4 regions of the Priestia sp. KCTC 13724 genome follow, and region 1 is predicted to be linked to each of the others. Evidence: riboswitches for the same ligand, from Rfam matches in the RefSeq annotation. Region 1 holds a riboswitch; each other region holds the start of a gene.

Region 1 (5,015 bases):
TTGTGAGAACGATGCTTTTTGTGAGAACGTGAGCTTTTCGTACAGTACTTGTTTTCCGTTCTTTTCTCTGTTTTCTTTTCTGTCTTTTTCTCCGTCTTTTTGTGAGAAAGAGCTGTTTTTTTAGATGAACATTTTGAGCTATGACCTTTTGGTTCTTGATACATAAATCTGCCTAGCTCTGATTTTTGTAAAGATTCAGCAGCTTTACGAATACGCTTAGATTGAATATACAATCTAAAAACCTCCTTATGAGAATCATTTTTTTGCCTTTCACCATAAGATACGCTTAATACGCCGTACTTGCTATGAGATAAACGTGGAATTTTAAGAAATAACCAAGGAGTTTCTAGCATCTCGGTGGGAGAGGAGCTCATATAATTTAAAATGTATCCAAAAGGAGGGAAAGAGATGGGAATTGCCACCTATTCTGTTTTTGCTAATGTTCGGGACTTTAAAGAACTAAAGGCCGACATCTGGTCTGAAGATTCCATACCCGCAGTGATGAAAGTTCATAAAAAGAGGTATGAAATAGGCTTAACTCTAAGGGGATCACACATCCGAGAAATGAGAAAGAAATCGTACTATATAGAGTTTTATTCACCAAATAAATTCGGGAAGACCAACGAAATTCATCTCAATGCAGAATATAAAGATCCATCGCTAGTTCGCAATAAACTATCGCTCGATTTCTTTTCAGACCTTGGCGTACTATCACCGAAATCACAGTTTGTTCATCTCACCATTAACGGGAAAAATGAAGGTGTTTATTTACAGTTAGAATCGGTAAACGAGTACTTCTTAACAAAGCGTAGCTTGCCAAAAGGCTCTATCTTTTACGCTGTAGACGGAGATGCCAACTTCTCGTTAATGAGTGATTTGGATGAGAAGCCAAAAGAATCGCTTCAATCAGGATACGAAACAAAAGTAGCGTACGGAAAAGATGAAGAAGCGTTAGAATATTTTATTTATAACTTGAATACATGGACGAATCAAGAGTTTGAAGATAACATTGAAGAGCACTTGGAGGTAGATCGCTATTTAGCCTGGTTGGTGGGAGTAATTTGTCTTCAAAACTTTGATGGTTTTGTTCATAACTATGCTTTGTACCGGAACAGTGATACGAAGTGCTTTGAACTCCTTCCTTGGGACTATGATGCTACGTGGGGGCGCGATGTCAACGGAGATGAAATGGAAAGTAACTATGTGAGAATGGAAGGGTTTAATACGTTAACAGCACGACTTTTGGCCATATCAAAATTTAAGAAACAATATATTGAAAAAATGAATTCTGCGCTAAATCATCAGTTCACTGTTAACTATATGAAACCAAAGATTGAAGCACTCCACCAGCTGATTTTGCCTTATGTAGAGAAAGATCCGTATATACAGCACAAGTTAGCTACTTTTTATCAAGAACCTGCGTTTATTTGTGACTTTATTAAAGACAGAGCAGCCTATATAAGAAAATCAATGAAGTCTTTTTGAATAAATGAGATAATTGAAATTGTTTAGAAAATTCTATTGACATTCTTTGTTATTTTTATTAAAGTATACACAATGAATAATTAACTTAATAAAACTCTTATCCAGAGTGGCGGAGGGACTGGCCCTGCGAAGCCCGGCAACCATCAAACCATATGTTAGTCAGTGAGTTTGAACGGTGCTAATTCCTGTGAAATACGATTGTATTTTAACAATTGTATTTTAACAGATGAGAGAAGTCGTGATTAAGCGAACGCTCTTCCATCTGTGAAGAGTTTTTTTTATTTACTGCAAAGAGGAGAGGACATTATGCATATTGAAACACTACTTGTTCGTTCGGGCGTCAATCGAGACCCTGCTACAGGTTCCATTACAACACCTATTTACCAAGCATCTACGTTTGCACACCCCCGTTTAGGAGAAAGCACAGGATATGACTATGCTAGAACAGCTAATCCAACAAGAACAGCGTTAGAAGATGCAATCACTGCGTTAGAAGAAGGCGAAGTTGGAGCGGCATTTGCTTCGGGAATGGCAGGAGTTATGGCTGTACTTGCTTTGTTTAAAAACGGTGATCATTTAATCGTCTCTGAAGATTTATACGGTGGTACATACAGAGTTTTAAATGATATTTTTGCAGAACAAGGTGTAGAAGTAACGTATGTAAATACAGCTCATTTAGACCAAGTTAAAGCAGTATTAAAGCAGAATACGAAAGCGTTATTTATTGAAACACCGACAAATCCAATGATGCACGTAACGGATTTAAAAGGAATAATTGAACTTGCTAAAGAAAGTAACTTGTTAACAATTGTGGATAATACGTTTATGTCACCTTATTATCAAAGACCTCTTTCTCTTGGAGCGGATATCGTTATTCATAGCGCTAGTAAATACATTGGTGGTCACAATGACGTAGTAGCCGGGTTAGTCGTTGCACGATGTCGTGAGCTAGGTGAAAAAATTCGCTTTTATCAAAATGCAGCAGGTGCAATTTTAAGTCCGCAAGATAGCTGGTTGTTGCTGCGAGGTATTAAAACGCTTGCTTTGCGCATGGAGAAACACAATGAAAATGCGCTGAAAATTGCGAATTGGCTGACTTCACATGAGCTGGTTGAGAAAGTGTACTATCCAGGTCTTGAATCTCATCCAGGCTATCACGTAATGAAGCAACAAGCAGGAGGCTTTGGCGGAATGATTTCCTTCGCTGTAACGGACCCGCAAATTGTGCCAGTCTTACTTGAGAATATAAAGGTGATTACCTTTGCTGAAAGTCTAGGTGGTGTGGAGAGCTTAATGACGTTCCCAGCTCGTCAGACTCACGCAGATATTCCAGAAGAAATACGAAATCGAGTTGGCGTAACGAATTGCTTATTACGCTTATCTGTTGGGATTGAACATGCAGAGGATTTAATTCAAGACTTAAAGGAGGCATTTGATGCATACAACAAATAAACACTCATTTGGTACAAATTTAATTCATGCAAAAACAGGTATTGATGGACATTTTGGAGCGGTAAATGTTCCCATTTATCAAGTGTCTACTTTCAATCTAGAAGACGAAACAAACGGTGGGCGCTATGACTATTCGCGTTCAGGTAATCCAACACGAGAAGCTTTAGAAAATACGATTGCACAGCTTGAAAATGGAGCTGCTGGGTTTGCTTTTTCATCAGGAATGGCCGCTGTATCATCTGTTCTTTGTTTATTTGAAGCAGGCGATGAAATTATCGTTTCAAACGATATCTATGGTGGCACATATCGCGTATTAACAAGATTATTTTCAAAGTTTGGTATTAAAACTACATTTGTCAACATGACAAATGTAGAGGAAGTAGAGGAAGTCATTTCGAGCCAAACAAAAGCGATTTACATTGAAAGCCCATCAAATCCATTCTTACAGGTAACGGATATTAAAAGCGTTGCAGCGTTAGCTAAACGCTATGACCTGTTAACAATCGTTGATAATACGTTTATGACACCTTACTTGCAGCAACCAATTAATTTAGGGGCAAATATCGTCATTCATAGTGCGACAAAGTATATTAGTGGACATAGCGATGTAATTGGTGGATTGGTTGTTGTAAGTGATGAAAAGCTTGCTGATGAAGTAAAGTTTGTTCAAAACGCATTTGGAGCTATTTTAGGGCCACAGGATTGCTTCTTATTTCTACGAGGCATTAAAACATTAAAAGTAAGGTTAGATCAGCAACAACAAACGGCTTTAGAGCTAGCGAAATGGTTTGAAGAGCAACGTGACGTCGAAGCGGTTTATTACCCAGGGCTGAAGACACATCCTGATTATGAATTGATTACTGAGCAGGCAAACGGATACGGAGCAATTATTTCGTTTAAATTAAACAATGATGAACTCGCACAGCATATATTAAAAAACGTGCGCTTATCTTCGATTGGTGTAAGTTTAGGCGCAGTTGAATCCATCTTAACACACCCAGCAACAATGTCTCACGCTAGTATTCCAAAAGAAGTGAGAGATGAAAAAGGTATTACAGAATCGCTGTTACGCTTATCAGTTGGACTGGAAGAGTATGAGGATTTAAAAGAAGATTTTAATAATGCTCTAATTTCTTTTCAAGAAAAAGCCGTAACTAAATAATAATAGAAGAAAAGAGGTTGTTTCTAGATTTAAATAGAAACAACCTCTTTTTTAGCAATTTCTGAGTAGTTTTGTATACAGGTCGATTAAAGCCAGCTGTTCACTATGAGCAAGACTGCTATTGTTAATCCGCTGAACGGCCAGTTCATATTTTACCTCAGGAGATTTACGAACGCGAGGATGCGTCATTTCATCACGTAAATCCTTTTGAATAGCATAGGATAACTTTTCTTTAACGGAAAGATTATCTTGGTTGGAAAAAGAGCGATTTACCCAAAGTTTTTGATAGGCGCTAAACAATTGTTCATCTGATATCACGATGCATAAACTCCTTTTATTAATATACGTATTAGTTTAGCACACATACTCTAGTACCTGTATGTCACTTCTACAGCTGATACAACTGTCAGAGACTGCGTTTGAATCGGTGGAGCAGACCCAAGTGTCTTAGCTGCCACTACATAGCCACCAGGGGGCTGCTGAGTCCGTTCAGTGACTTCCAGCGGAATAGGGTTTAAGGCAACGCCTAGGGTGTCTGCAATAGCCGTTGCTTTCTCTCCAGCGTGCTGAACGGCTTGAGAAAGTGCTTGCTTTTCATAGGGTATCGGATCTTTCACAAAAAAACGAATATCTTCTGCTACGTTTCCACCGCTTGCAACAGAGATAGCGTACACTTCACCAGCTTGTTTAATATCTGCAACATGAACTTCAAATAAATGCTGTACTTCGTATCCAACTAATGTCGTTTTGCCATCAGTGTAGTCATATTTTGGGTTAATAGTAAACGATGCGGTCTCAATATCACTTTGTTCAATTCCAGCATTTTGAAAGCCATCAATCATTGTATTGGAAACGGTAGTGTTTTCTTTTAATGCTTGCTGTACGCTTAGGTTTTCTGTACGAACACCGATAATAA
Region 2 (5,015 bases), on a different contig from region 1:
TAAAACCAGATTTAGCTGCCCCTATTCCAATGATAGAAGATGTTGTAACCTGAGTTAAAGGGACAGGGAGTCCAAATACGGAAGCTGCGGTAACAAGCGACGCACCTGTTCCAGAAATAATACACCCTTCACCCACCGTGAAATCCGTGATTTTCTTCCCATTTGTCTCAATTACTCGATCTCCTAAAAGTAATGCACCAACCGCAACGGCTAACCCACCTGCTATAACGCCAGTTGATGTACTGATCATACCAGCTCCAACAAGCGGGCCTACGGCGTTTGCTACGTTGTTCATACCGGCTGAAAAAGCTTCAAAAAAACCGGTAGCTATTACTAAAACTGCAAGTGGCTTTTTCCACTTTTGCTGAGTAGGCGTTTTTTTCTTTTTTAATAACCACCCACATACAAAGGCAATTACAAACGAAATAATCGGTACAATAACCCAAAAGCTCATAACAATTAATAGCTTTTGTATATAAACAGATTGATAGGCAATCCCAACACCTACAACTGATCCTACTGTCACTTCACTAGTTGATAGTGGTATTCCAATTAAATTAGCAAAGAATAATGATAGAGTGGCAGAAGCTAAAATAACGATAACTAGCTCCACCGTTAGAATACTTTCTGGGATAATACCAGAACCAATGGTTTTAACAACTTCTCCTCCACCGATAACAGCACCTAGTAAAATACCTAGTGCACATATAACTAATGCCACTTTGCGATGCTTAATGGCACCTGAACCGTAAGAGACTCCCATAGCAGCAGCTGCACCACTTGCGCCAATATTCATCGCAAAAAAGAGGGCGATTGCAAAAGCAATGTAAACAAGCATAAATTTTCAGCTCTTTCATTTAAGATTCATGTAAGCCACATTCCACTTTCTTAGTACCTGCCCATCTTCCAGATCGTAAATCTTCCATGTTATAGGCAGGTAGCGTACAGGGCTCACATCCAATGCTTGGATACCCTTGATCGTGAAGTTTGTTATACGGCAAGTTATGCTTATATACATATCGCCAAATTTCTTTCCAAGACCAATGAATTAATGGGCAAACTTTAATCTTTTTGAATTTCTCGTCCTTATTAAAAAACTCTGTTTTACTTCTTGATTCAGATTGTTCTCTTCTTAACCCTGAAATCCAAGCATCATACGGAGCAAGTGATTCTTTTAAAGGAATAATCTTGCGAATTTGACAGCATAGGTTAGGCTCAGTTTTCCAAAGTTCATCTCCATGCTTTTCAGCTTGCTCTTTTAGCGATAGGTTAGGCTTTTTCATTTGGATACGTAAATCTGGAAACCTCTCTTTAATTGCTTCAATGACTTCGTACGTCTCTTTAAAATGAACACCTGTGTCTAAAAAAACAATGTGAGCATCTTTTTTCACTTTTGAAATTAAATCAATTAATACAATTCCTTCAATTCCAAAGCTAGATGCGTAAATAAGAGAATCACCATAATGGTTATATGCCCACTCTAATGCCTTTAAAGCTCCCTTTGTTTCATCTTGCTCATCAAAAGTCGGAAATTGATTTGGCCAATTTTCATACGTATATACACTCATGATTTTCACTCCAATACTTTGTTATCCAATCAAAAAAGACGGTTTTACCCCCATAATGAAGGATAAAACCGCCTCTAGTTTGTCTAGTCAGCTATTTATTTAATTCTTATTTTTTCATTTTTCTCGAGTTGAACTACTTTCCCGTCTTGAACCACAAGCGTGATTGAGCCAAACTTCATGTCGCTTAACATTTTTTCTACGCTTGCAAAAACAGAATTTAAGTCAGAGTTTTGTGCCATCACAGTCCCTCCTTATTTGTTAACAATATATTCAACAGGCTTCTGTTTTTTCATGAAAAATAAAAAGTCTTCCACATCTGAAAGACTGATTAGGCAACAAATTCACCTTATCTTTCAAAATGAAAATCATTTTGTTGGAGTTAGCACCTTGCACAACATGCAGGTTGCTGGGTTTCAAAGGGCCAGTTCCCTCCACCACTCTGGATAAGTATTTTTTAAAAATTTTAGCATATTTAGAATATTTGTCAACAGCAAAAATAATTTATCCGATAAGAAAACTATACTTTAAATTAACAGAAATATCTATTATTTTTTCATTATATGAGCAATTTTTTTGGGCGTCACTCTTAATTCACACCGTTATAGTATAGATTTATGTCTTTCGTACACATTAAAACATAATAATTATTTTAGATTGGAGCTATGTTCAATGATGGAAAGTCACTCTTTTCAATTAGATGATGTAATTAAACAAAGTTTACACAATCATTTAAGTCAAATAGCAGCGGAAGCAATCAAAATTCAGCAACATCTAGAAAGCAGTGACCACTGTGTTTTATGTGATTTTGAAGACTTAAGAAAATTATTTCAAAGCGTACAGTCCACAGCTGCATCCTATTATTTAAGACACTACTTGTCTCCTTACACCCACGAATACGCAGCTCTTTCACTCGCGATACATAGTTTATCTGAGAAACATCATGGAGCTTTAATGGTTATTGAGAGAAATGACTCAGTGGAGCACTTAATTCAAAAAGGAATTCCTATTCACGCTCCAGTTACGTCTACGCTCGTTGAAACAGTTTTTTATCCTGGAAATCCATTACATGATGGTGCCATTGTGATTAGAAACAATCAAATTATTTCGGCTGCTAATGTTTTACCACTGTCCACAAAAGTACTGCAAAAGAAGCTTGGAACACGCCACCGTGCAGCTCTTGGTATGTCTGAACAGTGCGACGCACTTATTTTAGTTGTATCAGAAGAAAGCGGTCGAATATCTTTTGCTTTAGAAGGTAGCTTATATCCAATCCATTCCAGCAAAAACATCCTGTAAGCGACTACAACTGTCTGACATCATATCTTATAGTTATAAAAAAGAGATTACACGATAAAAAAAACTTATTACAGGTTGCCTTTTATACGTCTAACGCGCTATAATCACTAATGTCAGAAAACCTTACACATTTTAAAAAAGCATCATTAAAATGACTCTTTTTATGAACAGCTAAGGTTAATCGTTAATTAAGGGAGAGAACTTTTAGGATGGAAACCATATCGACTCTATTCAGCAGCTTTGTGGATGAAGCCAATAATTTTTTATGGACTTATATATTAATTGCGCTTCTTTTATTAGTTGGATTATATTTTACAATTCGTACAAAATTCGTTCAGTTTAGTCAGTTCAAAGAAATGGTTCGCTTGTTAGGTGAAGGCGCTAAAACAGACGGAAGCGATAAAAAAGGAATTACCTCCTTTCAAGCTTTTGCTATTAGTACAGCAGCTCGTGTAGGTACTGGGAACCTTGCTGGTGTTGCTTCTGCAATTGCTCTTGGGGGCCCTGGAGCAGTGTTTTGGATGTGGGTTGTTGCTTTAGTTGGATCAGCATCAGCTTTTATTGAAAGCACCCTTGCTCAAGTATATAAAGTAAAAGACAAAGACGGTTTTCGTGGTGGTCCTGCTTACTACATGGAAAAAGGTTTAAACAAACGCTGGATGGGTGTTTTATTTTCCATCTTAATTACAATCTCATTCGGATTAGTATTTAACTCTGTACAAGCTAATACTATTTCACTTGCTTTTGAAGAAGCTTTTGGCGTTAATCGCTTAATTGTTGGTGTTGTTGTTACAGCCATTGTAGGTGTTCTCATTTTTGGTGGTATTAAACGAGTAGCTAAAGCATCAGAGTTAATTGTAGTAGTAATGGCAGTTGTATATATTGGACTAGCATTAGTTGTTTTAGCTATTAATATTACAGAAATTCCACATATGATCGCATTAATTATAAAAAGCGCTTTTGGATTTGAAGAAGCATTTGCCGGTGCCATCGGTGCTGCCATCATGAATGGTATCAAACGCGGATTATTCTCCAACGAAGCTGGTATGGGTAGTGCACCTAACGCAGCCGCAGCGGCATCTGTCAGTCACCCAGCTAAGCAAGGTTTCATTCAAGCTCTGGCCGTCTTTAACGATACGCTAATCATCTGTAGTTGTACTGCATTTATCGTGTTATTATCTGGTGCGTATGCAACGCCTGGACTTGAAGGAATTCAATTGACTCAAGTTGCGTTAAGTACACATATCGGTGGATGGGCTGTTCAATTCATTGCTATCATTTTATTTATGTTTGCATTTAGCTCGTTAGTAGCTAACTATTATTATGGAGAAACAAACATTGAATTTTTAACATCAAACAAAATCTGGTTAAACCTTTATCGATTCGGGGTTATCTTAATGGTATTGTTTGGTTCAGTTGCAAGCTTAGGCGTTGTTTGGGGACTTGCAGACTTATTTATGGCCCTAATGGCAATTACAAACCTAATTGCAATTGTTTTACTAGGAAAAGTTGCAATTGCAGTCTTAAACGATTACTTGTCTCAGCGTAAAGCAGGAAAAGATCCTGTTTTCTACAAAGATTCTGTTAAAGGCTTAGAGAATTTAGATTTCTGGGAACGCTCTCGAGAAATTGATAAATAATAAAGGAGCAGCTATTATGCTGCTTTTTTATTTGACTGTATTTGACCGAAAATTTAAACTATTATACAGAAACTAATTCAGAAAAGGTGATAATTATGGCAATTCTAGGATTTGGGCACGTAGGTATTCAGGTAAAAAATATTCAAGAGTCAATAACATTTTATACAGAAATTGTTGGGTTAGAATTACTAGAAACGTTTCCACATACAGATCCGTCCTTGAAGCTAGCTTTCTTAGGAATAGACAACAATAGCATTGTTGAATTAATTGAAGGATACAACCCTTCACTACCTTCAGAAGGAAAAGTTCATCACTTTGCGCTTACAGTAGACAATATCGAAGAAGAACGTTCACGTTTAAAGAATCTCAACGTTTCTTTTGTAGACGAAGAAATCGTAACGTTGCCTAACGGAGCAAAATATTTATTCTTTTATGGCCCTGACGGTGAATGGATTGAATATATGGAAGTAAAAACGAGATAAGTTCTTATACCTCTTTCATAAGTTGGTCA
Region 3 (5,015 bases), on a different contig from region 1:
GTTAGAAGGAATACAAGTAGCAAACGGAAAGGTTGTATTAGCGTAGCGCTGCTAGGCTTCATCATCGTTCTCTAGCTTCCATCCTTCCCCTTGTACAAATACACCATCTACAGACGTGAACGTTTCGTCTGAATGATCTTGCTGAATGGTTTGATTTGTAACATCTAAAAGCTGAAATTGCTCCTTTCGTGCCCGCTGCTTTCGCTTTTTACAGGTTGAGTCGGGATGTTCTTGTTTGGTCATAGCTACCCCTCCTATACAGATTTCGCTTAACATGATAAAACTAACTATAATATATGTAGGTAGATGATAAATTACTGTTACATTTATGTTACAAAGCAAAAAAGAGAGAATCACATTGTAACCTGAGATTCTCTCTTTTTTTTAGTTTAGTACGAGTTTAATTGTATCGACAGAAGGTGAGTGAATAATGCCATGCTCTGTGATGATGGCTGTAATGAATTCACTTGGCGTAACGTCAAATGCCGGGTTATAAACAGAAATATTGTCTGGAGCAACTTGTACATCACCGATATGCGTAATTTCCTTTGCAGAGCGCTCTTCAATTGGAATTTCTGCTCCTGATGCGATCGATAAATCAAACGTTGATTTTGGAGCTGCTACATAAAACGGAATATTAAATGCTTTTGCTAAAAGTGCAAGCCCATATGTTCCAATTTTATTAGCAGTGTCACCGTTAGCTGCAATACGGTCAGCTCCGACAATAATGGCATTAATCCCTTTTGTTTTAATGGTATGTGCAGCCATACTATCTGTGATAAGTGTCACATCTACGCCTGATTTTTGAAGCTCCCATGCCGTTAAGCGTGACCCTTGGAGAACGGGGCGTGTTTCGCACGCAAATACTTTCAGCGGAATATCACGCTCTTTTGAAATATGAAAAGGCGCTAAAGCAGTTCCATAATATGCTGTGGCAATCGAGCCAGCATTACAAATTGTCATAACACGATCGTGTTTATTAAACAGCGATAATGCATAATCACCTATGCGGTAGCAGGTGGCTTCATCTTCCGCTTGAATTTGAATCGCTTCATGAATAACAAGTGTTTTAGCCTCATTTATGGAAATGGCGTTATTGATGCTGTTTACTACGCGTTCTAACGCCCAAAATAAGTTGACGGCTGTTGGGCGAGAACTCGCCAAAAATTCTTTGTCGGCCTGCAGCTTTTTTTTGAATTCTTCAATCGTCTGTACATCGTAGTTTTGAAGCGAAAGCGCTAAGCCAAACGCTGCGGTAATGCCGATTGCAGGTGCCCCTCGTACTTTTAGCGTAACGATAGCGTCCCATACGTCTTGTAAAGTATGTAGCTTAATATATTCAACTGTGTTTGGTAATAGCTGCTGGTCAAGCAGTGAAATAAACGTTTCCTTCCATTCAACTGAACGAGGGAGTGTAAGAGTGTGTGTCATGTTGGGCTCCTTTCATTCTTCAATCAAGTTCTTAAAATCATGTGCACTAATTTCTGTTTGATGAGTTAGCAAATAACGTCCTAAACGAAGAGCTGCTTTTTGAGCGTTTAAGCGCTCTTCATCAGGCAATGAATCAATATCTACTACGTGCGCCAATCCAATTGTACGTCGAATTAACTCGCACCCCGCGTAGCCAACAGCATCCGTCCACGTTTGTTGTAAGATATATTCGGAATAGTTTGGATTTTTAACGAACGGTTCCACTTTAGACTCAACCCAAAGTTTGTTCCATGTTGTTTGGAAAACATCCCACGTTTTGGTGATATGATCCAAAAGTACACTGCGTTTTTGAGCAGGACGAGACAAGGTGTTAAGCAGAAGATTGGCAACAAACTGTCCTAAGTCAAAGCCAAAGGGCCCATAAAACGCAAACTCAGGATCAATAACTTTTGTTTCGCGCTCACTAGCAAAAATACTACCCGTATGCAGGTCACCGTGTACAAGCGTTTGGCTACTTGTTAAAAACTTTTGTTTAAGCTTAGCTACTTCAAGCTTAGCTTCTTCATCTGTCCATAAGTTTTCTACATCGCTTCGAAGCGTTTCTTCAAATTCATTTGTATTGTAATCAAAAAACGGATCTGTAAACACTAAGTCTTCTGTAATATTGCATAAATCAGGGTTAATATATTGAGCAACCAGCTCTTTTTTCTCCTGTGGCTTAATCGCAAAGTCAGACGTCTCAAATGCAATATGAGCTAAAAATCTACCGATATGTTCTGAAAGAAGTGGGTATGTTTCTCCTTGGATTAATCCTGTACGAGAAATTGTTAGGTGAGACAGGTCTTCCATGACCGTAACAGCTAAGTTTTCATCATGATAATAAACGTCTGGAACGAGTTCGGGTGTTAAGCTGCCAAACTGTTTGAGCGCATTGCTTTCAATCGTTGCGCGCTTGAGTGATAAAGGCCAGCTTTCTCCTACAACTTTTGCATAAGGAAGAGCCTGCTTTACAATAATGGACTTGTTGGTTTGGTCGTTCACAATATGAAAAACAAGGTTTAAATTGCCATCACCAATTTCACGAGCTGTAAGAGCTTCACTTTCCGAAAATAACTTCAGCTGTTTCACAAGTCTAATCGCTGTAATTTCATTTAGTGGCTCATATGTATAAGTTGTTGTTGTCATCGTTATCTACCTCCATAAAAATAAGTATACCGGAGGCTTTTAAATCATATAAAAGCCTCTTTCGGTGAGTGAAAGAGGCTTGATTGTCATTCAAACCTCTTATCTGCCAGAAAGATTTCTCTTTCTGTTGGAATTAGCACCGTGCCTTCATAAAACAGCGAATTGTTTTATAGCGCTAAAAAGCTGCGCTCCATTTCACAATGGTATTACGGTCGGTTGCTGGGCGTCATAGGGCCAAATCCCTCAGCCAACTCTTGATAAGAGTAAAGATATTATTTAATTTTGATTTGTTTGACTTATTAGTAACTTCTGGAGAACATCGTATCATGTGAATTTTTGGATGTCAACAGCGAAATTTAATAAAATTCTGTGCGACGATCTGTAAAGACCGGAATTTGTTCTCGGATTGCCTTTACGGTTGATAAATCAACGTCTGCTGTTAGTATTTCTTCATTTTCACCTGCTTCTGCAATAATTTCTCCCCAAGGGTCAATGATTAACGAATGACCAGCAAATGTGTTAGCTGGATCGTCTCCAGAGCGGTTGCAGGCAACCACGTAGCATTGGTTTTCAATGGCTCTGCTTACCAGAAGTGCTTTCCAGTGAGCAAGTCTTGGCTTGGGCCACTGAGCAACCACAAAAAGGAGTTCTGCACCTGCGCTTGTATGAACGCGAATCCATTCTGGAAAGCGAATATCATAGCAAATAACGCCTGCGCATAATGAGTTTTCAAGCGTAAAGATGTTTTTGGTTTCACCTGGTTGTAGAAATAAGTGCTCATTCATCAGCTTAAATAAGTGTAGCTTGTTATATTGCGAGACCTCCTGGCCTTCACGATTAAAGACATACATTGTATTCGTAACGCCGCTTTTTGTTTTCTTAGCAACTGATCCAGCGATGATGTTCACGCTGTGTGTTTTGGCGAAAGCAGAGAAAAAGCTAGTCGCTTGCTTACCTTCTGAGTCCGCGATAGCGTCGAGGTTCTGTAAATCATAAGCCGTATCAAAAAGTTCTGGCAGTATAAGAATATCTGGAGATTCAAGCAGTGCTTCCTTCATTTTTTTTTCAGCATGCTCGTAATTTTTTTTAGGGTTTCCAAATGCAAGGTCAAGTTGTAAACACGCTACTTTTAAGCTCATTAAACTTCACCATCCTGATTTATTTTATAAAAATGACTTTACAAGTTGACTATTACAATATATTATTTGTGACTAGAATTTCAAGAATTTTTTGAGAAGGTGTTCACATGAAGCAGTTTGAACAATCAGAACTATTGAAGAGTTTACCGAAACAATTTTTTGCATCCCTTGTTAGCAAAGTTGCAAAAGTAATAAAAGAAGGGCATGATGTGATTAATTTAGGGCAAGGAAACCCAGATCAGCCAACGCCCCCTCATATTGTCAAGGCACTTCAAGACGCGAGTGAAAATCCAAACTACCACAAGTACTCACCGTTTCGCGGACAAGCTTTTTTGAAAAAAGCGGCAGCAGCGTTTTACGAAAGAGAATACGGTGTCCAGCTAAATCCCGAAAAAGAAGTCGCTATTTTGTTTGGAGGCAAAGCTGGGTTAGTAGAAATTCCTCAGTGTTTACTTAACCCTGGAGATACAGTTTTAGTGCCCGACCCAGGTTACCCAGACTATTGGTCAGGCGTGGAGCTAGCACGAGCGAAAATGGAAGCTATGCCCTTGAAAAAAGAGAATGATTTTTTACCAGTTTACGAGGAAATAAGCGAAGAAGTGAAGCAAAAAGCTAAGCTCATGTTTTTAAACTACCCAAATAATCCGACCGGTGCAGTAGCTACGGCATCATTTTTCGAAAAAACGGTTGAATTTGCTCGCCAGTACGATACGTGCATTGTACATGACTTTGCGTACGGCGCAATTGGGTTTGATGGTCAAAAGCCCATTAGTTTTCTGCAAACTCCAGGTGCCAAAGAAGTGGGCATTGAAATTTATACGCTATCCAAAACGTATAATATGGCGGGGTGGCGCATCGGTTTTGCTGTTGGAAACGAAAGCGTTATTGAAGCGATTAATCTTTTACAAGATCACTTATTTGTAAGTGTATTTAGCGGAATACAGCAAGCAGCCGCGGTTGCTTTACTAGAGTCACAGAACTGCGTAGATGAACTAGTCGAACGCTATGAATCTCGTCGCCAGGTTCTCATTCATGGACTGCGTGAAATCGGATGGGACGTTGAAGCCCCACCAGGGTCGTTTTTTGCGTGGTTGCCGGTTCCCAAAAGCTATACATCAGAAGAATTCTCTGATTTGTTACTTGAAAAAGCACACGTCGTTGTTGCTCCTGGAATTGGGTTTGGTGAATACGGAGAAGGCTATGTGCGCGTAGGTTTATTAACCGATGAAGATCGACTGAAAGAAGCGGTTGATCGAATTG
Region 4 (5,015 bases), on a different contig from region 1:
ACCCACCTGTGGCCAAAGTCCAAACTGTTCGGCTGCAATTGCTCCCGTACTCGCTAGCATAACGGATGTGACTCCAAACAAAATAATAATGGTAAATCCATTAATCAGCTTCCCCATAAATGTACCGAATAGATGCGTATTTAACGTTTGATAAGACGTTGCATCAATCGATTGTGCAATAAGCATCATTTTTGACCCTAACCAAATAAAGAACAAACCGCTAATTAAAATTCCGAATAAACCCATTGAGCCATACTGAGTAAAAAATTGAACAATTTCTTTACCCGTTGCAAACCCAGCCCCCACTACCGTACCGATATAGGTAGCAGCTACTTGTAGCGTCAGCTTCCATTTACTCAAGTTCTCCACCTCATTTTCTTGGAACTCACTATTTTTTAATCTTTATGACAACATGTCTTATCGCTCAGAAAAGCAGCTTGTACTAAACTATATGTAGAGGCAAAGTAAAAATGACGAATCTTTAAAGATGTAATCGCTTTATCTACCTGTTATAATCAAAGCGAATTTACTATCTAGTTCTTTTGAAAGGGTTGAAGGTATGCAATACATAAAGCTAGCGGAAGATTTAAAGTTTTCAAGAATTATTCATGGGTTATGGCGTTTAGCCGATTGGAACTTATCAACAAATGATACGCAAACTCTAATTGAACAATGCTTAGATCGAGGTATTACTACATTTGACCATGCGGATATTTATGGTAACTACAGCTGTGAAAAGTTATTTGGGCAAGCGTTAGCGCAAAAGCCTTCTTTACGCGAGTCTATGCAGCTTGTTACAAAATGTGGCATTAAGCTAACGTCTGATAAATATCCAGAGCGTAAAATTAATTTTTATGATACGAGCAAAGAACATATCATCAACAGCGCCAACCAGTCATTAAAGAATTTAAATACGGACTATATAGATGTTTTACTCCTCCACCGTCCAGATCCTTTTATGGATCCACAAGAAGTAGCAGATGCGTTTATTCAGCTTAAAGAAGAAGGAAAAGTACGCTACTTTGGAGTCTCGAACTTTAAACGTTCACAGTTTGATTTACTTCAATCGTTCTTACCTTTTTCACTTATTACGAATCAAATTGAAGTCTCGCCTACTTATTTAAACCATTTTGAAGAAGGCACAATTGAACAATGCCAGCAGCATAAGATAGCGCCAATGGCTTGGTCACCACTAGGTGGCGGCTCCATCTTCACTGCTGAAGATGAGCGTTCCATTCGCGTTCGAAACAAGCTAACAGAAATCGGTGAAGAAATTGGAGCGAAATCGTTAGATCAAGTTGTCTATGCTTGGTTACTAGCTCACCCAGCTACTATTATGCCGATTGTCGGGTCTGGAAAAATGAACCGCATTGATGTAGCTATTCAAGCGTTGGACTTAAAGGTGAATCGCATGCAGTGGTTCCAAATTTTAGAGGCTTCTAAAGGACGACCTGTTGATTAAACCTATTTAGATAATTTCTTTTCTAACACGTAGATTTCAACAATTTAATTCAATGCACTCCGAGGCTGAGAAATAAGTAATTCAGCCAATGATAAACCTGAACGGTTGAGAGTTCCTCACTTTTAATCGTTCAGGTTTTTTATTGATTGTGAAAACAATGTTGAAAATAGGCTGGAATGAAGCGTAGCGTAGGACACTCGACTCCTGCGGGAAAGAGAGGGAAAACTGAGATCCCAAAGCGCAGGGAGGAAGCTCTGGTTCCTCCCCCCGGAAAGCGAGTGGCCATAGCGCAATGGAACGAACGTGTTCTGACAACGTAAAGAGGTGCGAAAAGGGAGTGTTGGTATTTTTGGAAATTTGTTTTGTTATGCCCACCCTCTTCTTATGATTTATTAGTGAAATTTTCGAAATTGTCTTGTATAATATACAAAAATCAGATAAATTAGATAATAAGATTAAATTTCATCTTTATCGTTCGTTTCTTTTTAAGTAAACATATCGCAGAATGAACTAAAATAATAATCATATATGGATTCTTATCACGAGAGGTGGAGGGACTGGCCCTTTGAAACCTCAGCAACCAGTCGAAATGACATGGTGCTAAATCCAGCAAGCAAATCGCTTGGAAGATAAGAAGAAGAAATAAAGTCTTCTTCTTACAGAAGGCTTTTTTTGTTAATTCATTTTCTTTTTTTATTTGAACACAACTGATAACAGATGAAATAGAACGTTTAAGGAGGTTTTCAAATGGGGTTACTTGAAGATTTACAATCACGCATTTTAATAGGAGATGGTGCAACTGGTACCCTTCTGTATTCACATGGAATTGATAGCTGCTTTGAAGAGCTAAACATCACAAAAAAAGAAGAGATTCAGCGCATTCATCGTGCATATGTAGAAGCAGGTGCAGATGTCATTCAAACCAATACATATGCTGCCAATTATCAAAAGCTTGCACGATATGGTTTAGAAGATGCTGTCAAAGATATTAACATTTCAGCCGTCAGAATTGCAAAGCAAGCTGCTAAGAAAGATGCATACGTGGTCGGTACACTAGGAGGCATTCGCTCATTTCAAAAAAATTCCATCTCAACAGAAGAAGTAAAACGAAGCATTCGCGAGCAGCTATTTTGGCTGTTAAATGAAGGCGTTGACGGCTTGCTATTTGAAACATACTACGATTTTGAAGAATTAAAAACGGTGTTGTCCTTGGCTAGAAAAGAGACATCAAAACCAATCATTACGCATGTTTCACTCCATGATATTGGCGTATTGCAAAATGGAACATCCCTTTATGATGCGTTTCAAGAGTTAGAATCTTTAGGTGCAGATGTTGTCGGTCTGAACTGTCGTTTAGGCCCTTCTCATATGATTCAATCGCTTGAAGAAGTTCCGCTTTTAGATCGTGCTTTCTTATCAGCTTATCCAAATGCAAGCTTACCAGCTTATGTAGAAGGAAAAGTGGAGTACGCTACAAATCAAGATTATTTCGTTGAAAGCGCCAAAGCTTTTCGCAATCAAGGCGTTCGTTTAGTAGGTGGATGCTGCGGTACTACGCCCGCTCATGTTCAAGCGATGTCACAAGCATTGAAGCATGAAAAGCCTATTACGCAAAAGAAAGTAAAGATTAGACCAGTTGTAGAAATCAAAGAACAAGAACAAACAAAGGAACCACACCTCCATGATCTTGTGAAAGAAAGGCGTTCAATTATCGTTGAGCTTGATCCACCAAAACAGCTCGGACCAACAAAATTTTTAGATGGTGCAAAAGCTCTTCATAAGGCTGGTGTTGATGCGGTTACCCTTGCAGATAATTCTTTGGCATCACCTCGAGTAAGCAACTTAGCAATGGCATCGCTTATCCAGCAGCAAACGGATGCTCGACCGCTTGTTCATATTACGTGTCGTGACCGTAACTTAATCGGACTTCAATCCCATTTAATGGGACTTCATACACTTGGCATTAACCAAGTATTAGCCATTACAGGAGATCCATCAAAGATTGGAGATTTCCCTGGAGCTACGTCCGTTTATGATGTCTCTTCATTCGATTTAATTAGCTTAATTGCTCAATTTAATGAAGGATTATCCTATTCAGGAAAGCCACTTGGACAAAAAACCAATTTTTCAATCGCAGCGGCATTTAACCCAAACGTTCGACATTTAGACCGTGCAGTTGTCAGACTTGAAAAGAAAATTTCATACGGTGCTCACTATTTTATTACACAGCCGCTATACTCAACAAAACAAATTGAAGAAGTGTACGAAGCAACGAAACATTTAGATGCTCCAATTTATATCGGCATCATGCCACTAACAAGTGCTCGTAACGCTCGCTTCATTCATCATGAAGTACCCGGAATTAAATTGTCGGAAGATATTTTAGCACGCATGGATGCTACTGGAGAAGATCGAATTAAAGGTGAAGTTGAAGGATTAGCAATTGCAAAAGACTTAATCGATACTGCCTATGAATTATTTAATGGTATCTATTTGATTACACCGTTTTTGCGCTACGAAATGACCGAGATTTTAACTCGTTATATCAACGATAAACAGCTTGTAACGACAGAAAGGAAGAACTAAATGACCTCATTAATTCAAGAACAATTACAAAAGCGAATATTAATTATTGATGGTGCAATGGGAACCATGATTCAAGACGCAAATTTAACAGCTGCTGATTTTGGTGGCGAAGAGTACGATGGTTGTAATGAGTATTTAACCCTAACAGCTCCTCACGTTATTCAGCGTATTCACGAAGAATATTTCGCTGCAGGTGCTGATATTATTGAAACCAATACGTTTGGCTCTACTTCCATTGTATTAGATGAGTACGATTTAGGTCACCTTGCCTACGAGCTAAACATCGAAGCTGTAAAGCTAGCGGTGGCAGCACGAGATAAGTTTTCAACGCCTGAGTGGCCAAGGTTTGTAGCCGGAGCTATTGGTCCTACAACAAAAACATTGTCGGTAACGGGCGGAGTTACCTTTCAAGAATTGGTCGAGTCGTACGAAGAACAAGTTCGTGGATTATTAGACGGTGGCGTTGACCTCCTTCTGGTGGAGACGTGTCAAGATATGCTAAACGTAAAAGCCGCTTTTTTAGGAATTACAGCTGCATTTGAAGCATCGGGCAAAGAGCTTCCTATTATGATTTCAGGAACAATCGAACCGATGGGAACGACGCTGGCGGGCCAAGATATTGAATCTTTCTATCTATCATTAGAGCATATCAAGCCTCTATCTGTTGGCTTAAATTGTGCTACTGGCCCTGAGTTTATGACGGATCATATTCGCTCTTTATCTGAATTAGCAACGTCTGCTGTTAGCTGTTACCCAAATGCTGGCCTTCCAGATGAAGAAGGTAACTACCATGAATCACCTGAACTTCTTGCTCAAAAAATTAAAAGCTTTGCGGACAAAGGTTGGTTGAATTTTGTTGGTGGCTGTTGCGGTACTACGCCTGCTCACATTAAGGCGTTGGCTGAAGCTGTGAAAGACGTCTCTCCTCGTCCATTAAATCGACCTGAGCATAACCATGCTGTTTCTG

The links. Region 1 has a riboswitch for S-adenosylmethionine ahead of AC1UFB_RS07530 (trans-sulfuration enzyme family protein). Riboswitches for the same ligand answer to the same signal wherever they lie in the genome.
Region 2: it holds a riboswitch for S-adenosylmethionine, as region 1 does, so the genes downstream of both, AC1UFB_RS01045 (YezD family protein) here and AC1UFB_RS07530 (trans-sulfuration enzyme family protein) in region 1, are expected to answer to the same signal.
Region 3: it holds a riboswitch for S-adenosylmethionine, as region 1 does, so the genes downstream of both, mtnK (S-methyl-5-thioribose kinase) here and AC1UFB_RS07530 (trans-sulfuration enzyme family protein) in region 1, are expected to answer to the same signal.
Region 4: it holds a riboswitch for S-adenosylmethionine, as region 1 does, so the genes downstream of both, AC1UFB_RS05770 (bifunctional homocysteine S-methyltransferase/methylenetetrahydrofolate reductase) here and AC1UFB_RS07530 (trans-sulfuration enzyme family protein) in region 1, are expected to answer to the same signal.

Annotation. Positions count from the first base shown of each region.
Region 1 covers NZ_JBXDLD010000051.1:31,011-36,025, reverse strand. Annotated here, with positions in the region: gene AC1UFB_RS07540 (CotG/ExsB N-terminal domain-containing protein) at 1-353, opposite strand, end outside; gene AC1UFB_RS07535 (CotH kinase family protein) at 409-1,485, shown strand; SAM riboswitch class I at 1,580-1,718, shown strand; gene AC1UFB_RS07530 (trans-sulfuration enzyme family protein) at 1,792-2,937, shown strand; gene AC1UFB_RS07525 (trans-sulfuration enzyme family protein) at 2,921-4,099, shown strand; gene AC1UFB_RS07520 (hypothetical protein) at 4,151-4,417, opposite strand; gene AC1UFB_RS07515 (SIMPL domain-containing protein) at 4,468-5,015, opposite strand, start outside.
Region 2 covers NZ_JBXDLD010000007.1:9,546-14,560, reverse strand. Annotated here, with positions in the region: gene AC1UFB_RS01055 (inorganic phosphate transporter) at 1-838, opposite strand, end outside; gene AC1UFB_RS01050 (phosphoadenylyl-sulfate reductase) at 858-1,568, opposite strand; gene AC1UFB_RS01045 (YezD family protein) at 1,664-1,807, opposite strand; SAM riboswitch class I at 1,912-2,018, opposite strand; gene cdaS (sporulation-specific diadenylate cyclase CdaS) at 2,241-2,864, shown strand; gene AC1UFB_RS01035 (alanine/glycine:cation symporter family protein) at 3,074-4,504, shown strand; gene AC1UFB_RS01030 (VOC family protein) at 4,600-4,986, shown strand.
Region 3 covers NZ_JBXDLD010000111.1:3,592-8,606, reverse strand. Annotated here, with positions in the region: gene AC1UFB_RS15010 (methylated-DNA--[protein]-cysteine S-methyltransferase) at 1-46, shown strand, start outside; gene AC1UFB_RS15005 (hypothetical protein) at 52-243, opposite strand; gene mtnA (S-methyl-5-thioribose-1-phosphate isomerase) at 385-1,431, opposite strand; gene mtnK (S-methyl-5-thioribose kinase) at 1,444-2,616, opposite strand; SAM riboswitch class I at 2,713-2,880, opposite strand; gene AC1UFB_RS14990 (carbon-nitrogen family hydrolase) at 2,973-3,755, opposite strand; gene AC1UFB_RS14985 (pyridoxal phosphate-dependent aminotransferase) at 3,863-5,015, shown strand, end outside.
Region 4 covers NZ_JBXDLD010000036.1:3,078-8,092, forward strand. Annotated here, with positions in the region: gene AC1UFB_RS05755 (YkvI family membrane protein) at 1-360, opposite strand, end outside; gene AC1UFB_RS05760 (aldo/keto reductase) at 560-1,462, shown strand; gene AC1UFB_RS05765 (hypothetical protein) at 1,639-1,782, shown strand; SAM riboswitch class I at 1,996-2,098, shown strand; gene AC1UFB_RS05770 (bifunctional homocysteine S-methyltransferase/methylenetetrahydrofolate reductase) at 2,210-4,048, shown strand; gene metH (methionine synthase) at 4,049-5,015, shown strand, end outside.